2 regions of the Burkholderia latens genome follow, and region 1 is predicted to be linked to the other one. Evidence: predicted binding sites of a transcription regulator. Region 1 holds the regulator's gene; the other holds the start of a gene.

Region 1 (4,419 bases):
GACCTGCGGCTTGATGTTTTCCCACTGGTACTGGCGGGTCGACGCGACGTCGATTTCCGAATCGAAGTGACCGATGTTGCAGACGATCGCGTTGTGGCGCATCGCCTTCATGTGATCGTGGTTGATCACGTGGTAGTTGCCGGTCGCCGTCACGAAGATGTCGGCCTTGTCGGCCGCATATTCCATCGTCACGACGCGGTAGCCTTCCATTGCCGCCTGCAGCGCGCAGATCGGATCGATTTCGGTGACCCACACGGTCGCGCCGAGGCCGCGCAGCGATTGCGCGCAGCCCTTGCCCACGTCGCCGTAGCCGGCGACGACCGCAACCTTGCCCGCGATCATCACGTCGGTCGCGCGCTTGATGCCGTCGACGAGCGACTCGCGGCAGCCGTACAGGTTGTCGAACTTCGATTTCGTGACCGAGTCGTTCACGTTGAACGCCGGGAACGGCAGGCGGCCGTCCTTTTCCATCTGGTACAGGCGGTGCACGCCGGTCGTCGTTTCCTCGGTCACGCCCTTGATGTGCGCGAGGCGCTTCGAATACCAGTTCGCGTCGATGTCGAGGTGCTTCGCGATCGACTTGTACAGCGCGACTTCTTCTTCGTTGGTCGGCTTCGCGATCACCGAACGGTCCTTCTCGGCCTTCGAGCCGAGAATCAGCAGCAGCGTTGCGTCGCCGCCGTCGTCCAGGATCATGTTCGCGAATTCGCCGTTCGGCCATTCGAAGATGCGGTGCGAGAACTCCCAGTATTCGTCGAGCGACTCGCCCTTGAACGCGAACACCGGCGTGCCGGCTTCGACGATCGCGGCAGCGGCGTGGTCCTGCGTCGAGAAGATGTTGCACGATGCCCAGCGCACGTCCGCGCCGAGCGCCTTCAGCGTCTCGATCAGCACGCCGGTCTGGATCGTCATGTGCAGCGAACCGGCGATGCGCGCGCCCTTCAGCGGCTGCTGCGCCTTGTATTCGTCGCGGATCTGCACGAGGCCCGGCATTTCGGTCTCGGCGATGTTCAGCTCCTTGCGGCCCCAGCCTGCAAGCGCCATGTCGGCGACGACGTAATCGTTGGAAACCTTGGAATCGATAATGGCGTTCATCACGCCCTCCTTTCTAAAAAAGTTCTAGAAATTGGTGACGTGAGCGCCGTTCAGGAAGCGGGGCCGGCGCGCATCTGGCCGCACGGCTGCTTGGTGAAGCTCTCCGAGCCTGGCGGACGCAGATGGTCCGTCGCAACGCTCCTCGGAAAACGGGTGGGATTGTAGCAAATCGGCGCGGGAATTGTGCGCCGCGCGCACCACGCGCGGCGTCGGCGCGCGTGGGAGGCGATGAAGGGGTCAGTTCTCCGCGCCGACCCACGCCTGTTCGCGCAGCCGCGCGCGCAGACGCGCGACCGCCTGGCTGTGCAGCTGGCACACGCGCGACTCGCTGACCTCGAGCACCGCGCCGATCTCGCGCAGGTTCAGCCCGCGCTCGTAGTACAGCGACATCAGCAGTTTCTCGCGCTCGGGCAGCCGGTCGATCGCCTCGACGAGCGCCTCGCGCAGATGCTCGTCGAGCAGCGCCGACAACGGATCGGCGTGATCGACGCGGTAGCGGTCGAGAAACGGCTCGTCGTCGGCCGCGCGATCGAAATCCTCGTAGTAGATCAGCTGGCTGCCGTGCAGGTCCTGCAGCATCCCCTGGTATTCGTCGAGCGGCATCTTCAGATGCTCGGCGATCTCGGCCTCGCTCGCCGAACGGCCGAGCTGCTGCTCGACCTGGTGCACCGCGTACTCGACCTCGCGCGACGTCTTGCGCAGGCTGCGCGGCAGCCAGTCGTTGCTGCGCAGCTCGTCGAGCATCGCGCCGCGGATGCGCTGCGTCGCGTAGGTCTCGAACTGCGCGCCCTGGTCTTCCTTGTAGCGGCCGGCCGCGTCCATCAGGCCGATCATGCCGGCCTGGATCAGGTCGTCGAGGTCGACGCTCGCCGGCATCTTCGCGACGAGCTGCAGCCCGAGACGCCGCACGAGCGGCGCGTATTGGGCGAGCACGTCGGCCTGGGTCATCTTTCCCTGAGCGTTGTACATCATGGCTCTCTCCTTCCGGTGGCGCTCACGCGGCGTGCGCCGCACCCGCCTCGTAAGACGGCTTGCCGCCCGCATGGACGGCGCGGCCGGCGCCCGGGCCCGGGCGCATCGGCCAGTACAGCAGGTCGGCGGCAATCTGCCGGTAATCGCGCGCGGCCGACGACGACGGAAACGCGTCGACCGCGGTATGCATCAGGTCGCGCGCATGCTCGACGAGCGGATCGGCGCTCACGCAGCCGGCGTCGTCAATCGACACCGTCAGGTAGCGGCTCGCGACGCCCGCGAGATTGTCGAACGCGGTCTTCGCATCCGCGTGACTGCCGACGTGGTTGGTCAGCACGCGGAACTGCGCGATCGCGTGCGCAAAATGCAGGCGCTTCATGCACGCATACGCCTCGGTGATCGCCTGCGCGGCGACGCGCGTGACGATCAGCACGTCGTGCGCCTCGCGCGCGAGCGCCGAGAACCCGCCGTCCGCGCCGAGTTGCGCGTCGACCAGCACGATGTCGGCCTGCCCGTCGATGAAGTCGCTCAGCTGCGTGTCGCTGTAGCCGTCGCGTGCAAGCCGCGCAGCCGCGCACAGCCCGAAGCCGGCCGCCACCCGCGTGCGCTCGCCGTCGCGCAGCCACGCGCCGCCGAGCGTCGCCGCGGCCGATTGCACGTCAGCGCGCTCGTCGACGACGAGCACGTCCTTGCCGAGCGCGGTCAGCGCGGCCGCGACGTTGACGACGGTCGACGTGCAGCCGACGCCGGTCGGCCCGCCCGTCACCGCGACGATGCGCGACGCGCGCCCGGCGAGCAGGCGCCGCAGCCCTTCGGCCTGGTCGATGATCCGTTTATCCAAATCGCACCTCGTGCAGCTCGGCGGTGGAACGTGCGGTCAGTGCGGAGAGCAGCGTCGGCATGTCCTCGTCTTGCGGCACGAAGGGCGAGCCGTCGCGCGGCACACAGAACGCGCTTTTCAGCAGGAACCGGGTCGACGCGACGTACAGGTTCTCCGGCACCTTCTGGCCGGTCGACACGTAGTGAACCGGCAGCTTGTAGCGGATCACCGTGTCGAGCACGCCGCCGAGATGTGTCGCCTCGTCGAGCTTGGTCAGGATGCAGCCGGCGAGATCGGGATACTCGGCCGCGCTGCGATACGCCTGGACGACCTCGTTGAGCGTGTCGCCGTGGCTCGTCGCGTTGAGCAGCAGCAGGCGCTGCACCGGCGCGTTCGCACCATGCAGCATCGCGATCTGGTCGGACAGCGCACGGTCGCGCTGGCTCATGCCGATCGTGTCGATCAGCACGATGTGCTTGTTGCGCAGCTCGGACAGCGCGAGTTCGAGATCGCCCGCGTCCTTCACCGCGTGCACGGGCACGCCGAGAATCTTGCCGAAGATGCGAAGCTGCTCGTGGCCGCCGATCCGGTAGCTGTCGGTGGTCAGCAGCGCGACCTTGCTTGCGCCGAAGCGCATCACGCAGCGCGCGGCGAGCTTCGCGGTCGTCGTGGTCTTGCCGACGCCGGTCGGCCCCATCAGCGCGAACACGCCGCCGCGCTCCATCAGCGCATCCTCGTTTTCGAGCACCGGCAGGTTCGCCGCGAGCACCGACTGCGCCCACTCGGCCGCCTGCTCGAAGGTCTGAGCGCCGTCGCCGGAAGGCAGGTTGTCGACCAGCATGCGCACCAGTTGCGCGGAGAACCCGGCCGAGAACAGGTGCTTGCCCAGCGCGCCGTGCACCGGGCTGCGGCGCTGCCGGTCGTGCCACATCAGGCTGTCGAACTGCTCTTCCATCATCCCGCGCATCGCGCCGAGCTCGTTCATCACCGTGCCGGTGACGATCTGCTCGATCCGCGCGTTCACCGCGTCGGCCACCGCGGCGGCGGCGTCGGCCGACAGGCGCGTGCGCTCGCCGGGCTTCGCGGTGCTCGTTTCGGTCGCGCGGGCAGCCGCGGCGGCCGGCATCCGGCGCTCGGCGTCGCGCACGATGTCGCGCGCCCAGCCGGGCGGCGTCGCGGACGCGGCGCCCTGCTGCGCGCGAACCGGCGCCTGCGGCGCGGCCGCCGCGGCCTGCGCGCGCGCGATCAGCGCTTCGCGCTGCTGCGTCAGGCGCTTCGCGTGCTCGACGAGCCACGGTGCGGGTTCGGAAGCCGCGGCCGGCGGCGTGGCCGGCGACGGCGACGCGTGGGCTGCGGCATGGGCATGCGCGCGAGCGTCGGTTTCGGTGTGGGCGTCCGTATCGGTGTCGAACGATGACGGTTCCGCGGGCGGCTGAGCGGTGTCGGCGCTCGCGCCGAACACCGACGAGAACACGTCGGGCAACCCGCCTTCGCCGGCCGCATACGGATTGACGGCCGGGCGCGCGTGCACG
Region 2 (4,419 bases), 460 kb from region 1:
AACACGCTCGGCGCGACGCCGGCGGACCTGATGTCGATCCTGCAGGCGATGAAGGCGGCCGGCGCGCTGCGCGCCGATCTGGAGATCATCTAAATGTCAGCGAACCTTCCGAACGCAAACGACCTCACGCAGCGCTTCGCGCTCGACGTGCAGGGTTTCGATGCGCTGCGCGCGCAGGCGAAGCAGTCGCCGCAGGCCGGCGCGAAGGCGGTGGCCGGCCAGTTCGACGCGATGTTCACGCAGATGATGCTCAAGAGCATGCGCGACGCATCGCCCGACGGCGGGCTGCTCGATTCGCACACGTCGAAGATGTACACGTCGATGCTCGACCAGCAGCTCGCGCAGCAAATGTCGAAGCGCGGGATCGGCGTCGCCGACGCGCTGATGAAGCAGTTGCTGCGCAACGCGGGGCAGGGAACCGGCGCTGACACGACCGCGGACGCCGGCGCGGCCGGGCTCGGCGCGGCCGACTTCGGTGCGTCCGGCAACGAAGGCAGCCTCGCCGCGATGAACGCGATGGCGAAGGCCTACGCGAACGCGGCGAACAACGGCGCGCTCGCCGGTGCGCGCGGCTACTCGGCCGGCAGCGCGCTGACGCCGCCGGTCAAGGGTGCGAGCGGCGTGCAGGACGCCGACGCATTCGTCGATCGTCTCGCGGGCGCCGCGCAGGCGGCGAGCGCGACCACCGGGATTCCGGCGCGCTTCATCGTCGGCCAGGCCGCGCTCGAATCGGGCTGGGGCAAGCGCGAGATCCGCGCGAGCGACGGCTCGACGAGCTACAACGTGTTCGGCATCAAGGCGAACAAGGGCTGGACCGGCCGCACGGTGTCGGCATTGACGACCGAATACGTGAACGGCACGCCGCGCCGCGTCGTCGCGAAATTCCGCGCGTACGATTCGTACGAGCATGCGATGACCGACTATGCGAACCTGCTGAAGAACAACCCGCGCTACGCGGGCGTGCTCAGCGCAAGCCGCAGCGTCGAGGGTTTCGCGCACGGGCTCCAGAAAGCCGGCTACGCGACCGACCCGAATTACGCGAAGAAGCTGATCTCGATCATGCAGCAGATCGGCTGATGGGGCGGGGCCGGCAAGCGTCCCGCCGTTCGCCATTTTTTGCAGTCTTACGGACCGCGCCCGGCGTTAGCCGCGCGCGGTTTCAACGTTTGCGCGAAAAATATCCGCGATTCGATCTAAACTTTCGGTGAGCACTGCCGCTAAGTGTGTGAGACCGCAACCGGGCCCATGTTCTGGCCCGGTTTTACTGCGCACCGGTCATCCGGGCGCCCATGACCAGAAGACCGGCTAGCCATGAATATCGAAACGTCGACCGCTCCGAGCCTGGATGCCGGTCATTCCGGGCCCGACTATGCCCGCCGCAATCCGCTGGAGATCGGCGTGCAGCTGCGCAACCTCGTGAACCGCGGCGACTTCCTGACCGTCCAGTACCCGGGCGGCCAGCTCGTCACGCGCCTGCTCGAGGTCGACGTCGGCGCGCGCACGTTCACGTTCGACTGGGGCGCGCTGTCCGAACAGAACGCCGGCATCCTCGCGGCGTCGCACTGCACGTTTGCTGCCGCGCCGGAAGGCGTGCGCGTCGAATTCACCACCGGCACGCCGCGCGAGACGCGCTACGAAGGGCTGCCCGCGTTCATCGCCGATTTCCCCGACGTGCTGATGTGCATCCAGCGGCGCGAGTATTTCCGCGTCGATGCGCCGATCGTCGATCCGTTCCTGTGCCGCGGCAAGCTGCCGGACGGCGACGGCTTCGTGTTCGAAGTGCACAACCTGTCGCTCGGCGGCGTCGGGCTGCGCACGGCCGACGAACGCGTGGAGGCGCTCGAGGTCGGCACGCTGCTGCCGGAGGTCGAGCTCGAACTGAACGGGCACGGCAAGCTGTCGCTCGACCTGCGCCTCGTGTCGCAGCGGTCGACGCAGATGCCGAACGGTGCGCGGCGCTACCAGCTCGGCTTTCGGTTCATGTCGCTGCCGGGCAGCGCTGAGAACACGCTGCAGCGCCTGATCACGCAGCTCGAGATGAAGCGCCGCTCGCTCGCGCGGGCCTGACGCGCGCTTCGCGGCCGCGCCCGGGGCCGCGCGCCACCGGCGTCGGCACGGGCCGCCGGTGCGCTCGACGGGCGACGCGCGCACGCGCGCCGCACGTGCATTTTTTCCTCAATTTTTTCGATCCGCGGCCGTTATACCGGGAGTCACGCAACCCGGCGGCCGCAGCGCGGCCGGCTCATCAGGATCGCGCATGTCCAACACACTCATGAACCTCGGCGTCAGCGGCCTCAACGCCGCGCTCTGGGGCCTCACGACGACCGGCCAGAACATCAGCAACGCCGCGACGCCCGGCTATTCGGTCGAGCGTCCCGTCTACGCGGAGGCGAGCGGCCAGTACACGTCGAGCGGCTACATGCCGCAGGGCGTGAATACCGTCACCGTGCAGCGGCAGTACAGCCAGTACCTGAGCGACCAGCTGAACAGCGCGCAGTCGCAGGGCGGCGCGCTGTCGACGTGGTATTCGCTCGTCGCGCAGCTGAACAACTACGTCGGCAGCCCGACGGCGGGCATCTCGACCGCGATCACCAGCTATTTCACCGGGCTGCAGAACGTCGCGAACAATGCGTCCGATCCGTCGGTTCGGCAGACCGCGATCAGCAACGCGCAGATTCTCGGCGACCAGCTGAAGGCGGCGGGCCAGCAGTACGACGCGCTGCGCCAGAGCGTGAACACGCAGCTCACCAGCACCGTGTCGCAGATCAACACGTACACCGCGCAGATCGCGCAGCTGAACCAGCAGATCGCCGCGGCGAGCAGCCAGGGGCAGCCGCCGAACCAGCTGATGGACCAGCGCGACCTCGCGGTGTCGAACCTGTCGAGCCTCGCCGGCGTGCAGGTCGTGCGCAACGACAGCGGCTACAGCGTGTTCCTCGCGGGCGGCCAGCCGCTCGTCGTCGCCGACAAGAGCTACCAGCTCGCGACCGTCACGTCGTCGTCCGATCCGAGCGAGCTGACCGTGGTGTCGCAGGGGATCGCCGGCGCGAACCCGCCGGGCCCGAACCAGGCGCTGCCGGATACGTCGCTGTCGGGCGGCACGCTCGGCGGCCTGCTCGCGTTCCGCAACCAGACGCTCGACCCGGCGCAGGCGCAGCTCGGCGCGCTCGCGACCAGCTTCGCCGCGCAGGTCAACGCGCAAAACGCGCTCGGCGTCGACCTGTCGGGCAAGCCGGGCGGCGCATTGTTCACGGTGGCGGCCCCGGCCGTTTATTCGAACCAGGGCAATACCGGCAACGCGTCGCTTGCCGTGTCGTTCGCCAACGCATCGCAGCCGACGACGAGCGACTACACGCTGTCGTATGACGGTACGAACTACACGCTGACCGACCGCGCGAGCGGCGCGGTGGTCGACCAGAAGGCGGGGCCGATGCCGGTGTCTCTCGGCGGGCTCGACTTCTCGTTCTCGTCCGGCGCGATGAATGCCGGCGACCAGTTCACCGTGCTGCCGACGCGCGGCGCGCTGACCGGCTTTGGCCTCGCGACGACGAGCGGCTCGGCGATCGCGGCCGCGTCGCCGGTGGTGGCGGCGGCATCGAGCACCAACATCGGCACGGGCAAGATCGCGCAGGGCGCGGTGAGCGCCGGCTACCAGGTGCCGACGACGCCGACCACGCTGACTTACGACGCGGCGTCGAAGTCGCTGTCGGGCTTCCCGGCCGGCACCACGGTGACGATCGCGGGCACCCCGCCGACCTCGGTGACGATCACGAGCCCGACCGACAGCGTGCCGTACAACGCGTCGGCCGGCGCGAAGCTGACGATCAACAGCACCACGCAGCCGGCTCCGGCTGGCGTGATGAACGGCGTGACGGTCACGCTGTCCGGCGCGCCGTCGGATGGCGACACGTTCACGATCGGACCGTACGCGGGCGGCACGAGCGACGGCTCGAACGCGCTCGCGCTGTCGCAGCTCGTCACCGCGAAGGCGCTTGGCGGCGGCACGACGACGCTGACCGGCGCGTATGCGAACTACGTGAACGCGATCGGCAACACGGCGAGCCAGCTGAAGTCGTCGAGCGCCGCGCAGACGTCGCTCGTCGGCCAGATCACGAGCGCGCAGCAGTCGGTGTCGGGCGTGAACCAGAACGAGGAAGCGGCGAACCTGATGCAGTACCAGCAGCTTTACCAGGCGAACGCGAAAGTGATCCAGACGGCGGCGACGCTGTTCCAGACCGTGCTCGGCCTGTTCAACTGACCGGATTCGAGGGATAGAAGCGATGCGAATTTCCAGCGCCCAGTTCTTCCAGCTGAACGTTTCACAGATGAACGACCAGCAGGCGCAGCTCGCGCAGCTGTACCAGCAGATTTCGAGCGGCACGAGCCTGCAGACGCCGGCCGACAATCCGGTTGGCGCCG

The links. The regulator FliA, encoded in region 1, starts transcription of late flagellar genes. The targets are predictions, from matches to a motif close to CTAAAGTTTNNNNNNNNNNNGCCGNTA.
Region 2: flgK (flagellar hook-associated protein FlgK) is a predicted target of FliA. The motif match lies at 2,175-2,201, and genes of this name have one in related genera.

What each region holds. Positions count from the first base shown of each region.
Region 1 is NZ_CP013435.1:277,422-281,840, forward strand. It holds gene ahcY (adenosylhomocysteinase) at 1-1,095, opposite strand, end outside; S-adenosyl-L-homocysteine riboswitch at 1,130-1,245, opposite strand; gene WK25_RS01375 (RNA polymerase sigma factor FliA) at 1,333-2,067, opposite strand; gene WK25_RS01380 (MinD/ParA family ATP-binding protein) at 2,090-2,908, opposite strand; gene flhF (flagellar biosynthesis protein FlhF) at 2,901-4,419, opposite strand, start outside.
Region 2 is NZ_CP013435.1:3,152,394-3,156,812, reverse strand. It holds gene WK25_RS14620 (flagellar basal body P-ring protein FlgI) at 1-93, shown strand, start outside; gene flgJ (flagellar assembly peptidoglycan hydrolase FlgJ) at 94-1,077, shown strand; gene WK25_RS14610 (flagellar brake protein) at 1,312-2,067, shown strand; gene flgK (flagellar hook-associated protein FlgK) at 2,258-4,258, shown strand; gene flgL (flagellar hook-associated protein FlgL) at 4,281-4,419, shown strand, end outside.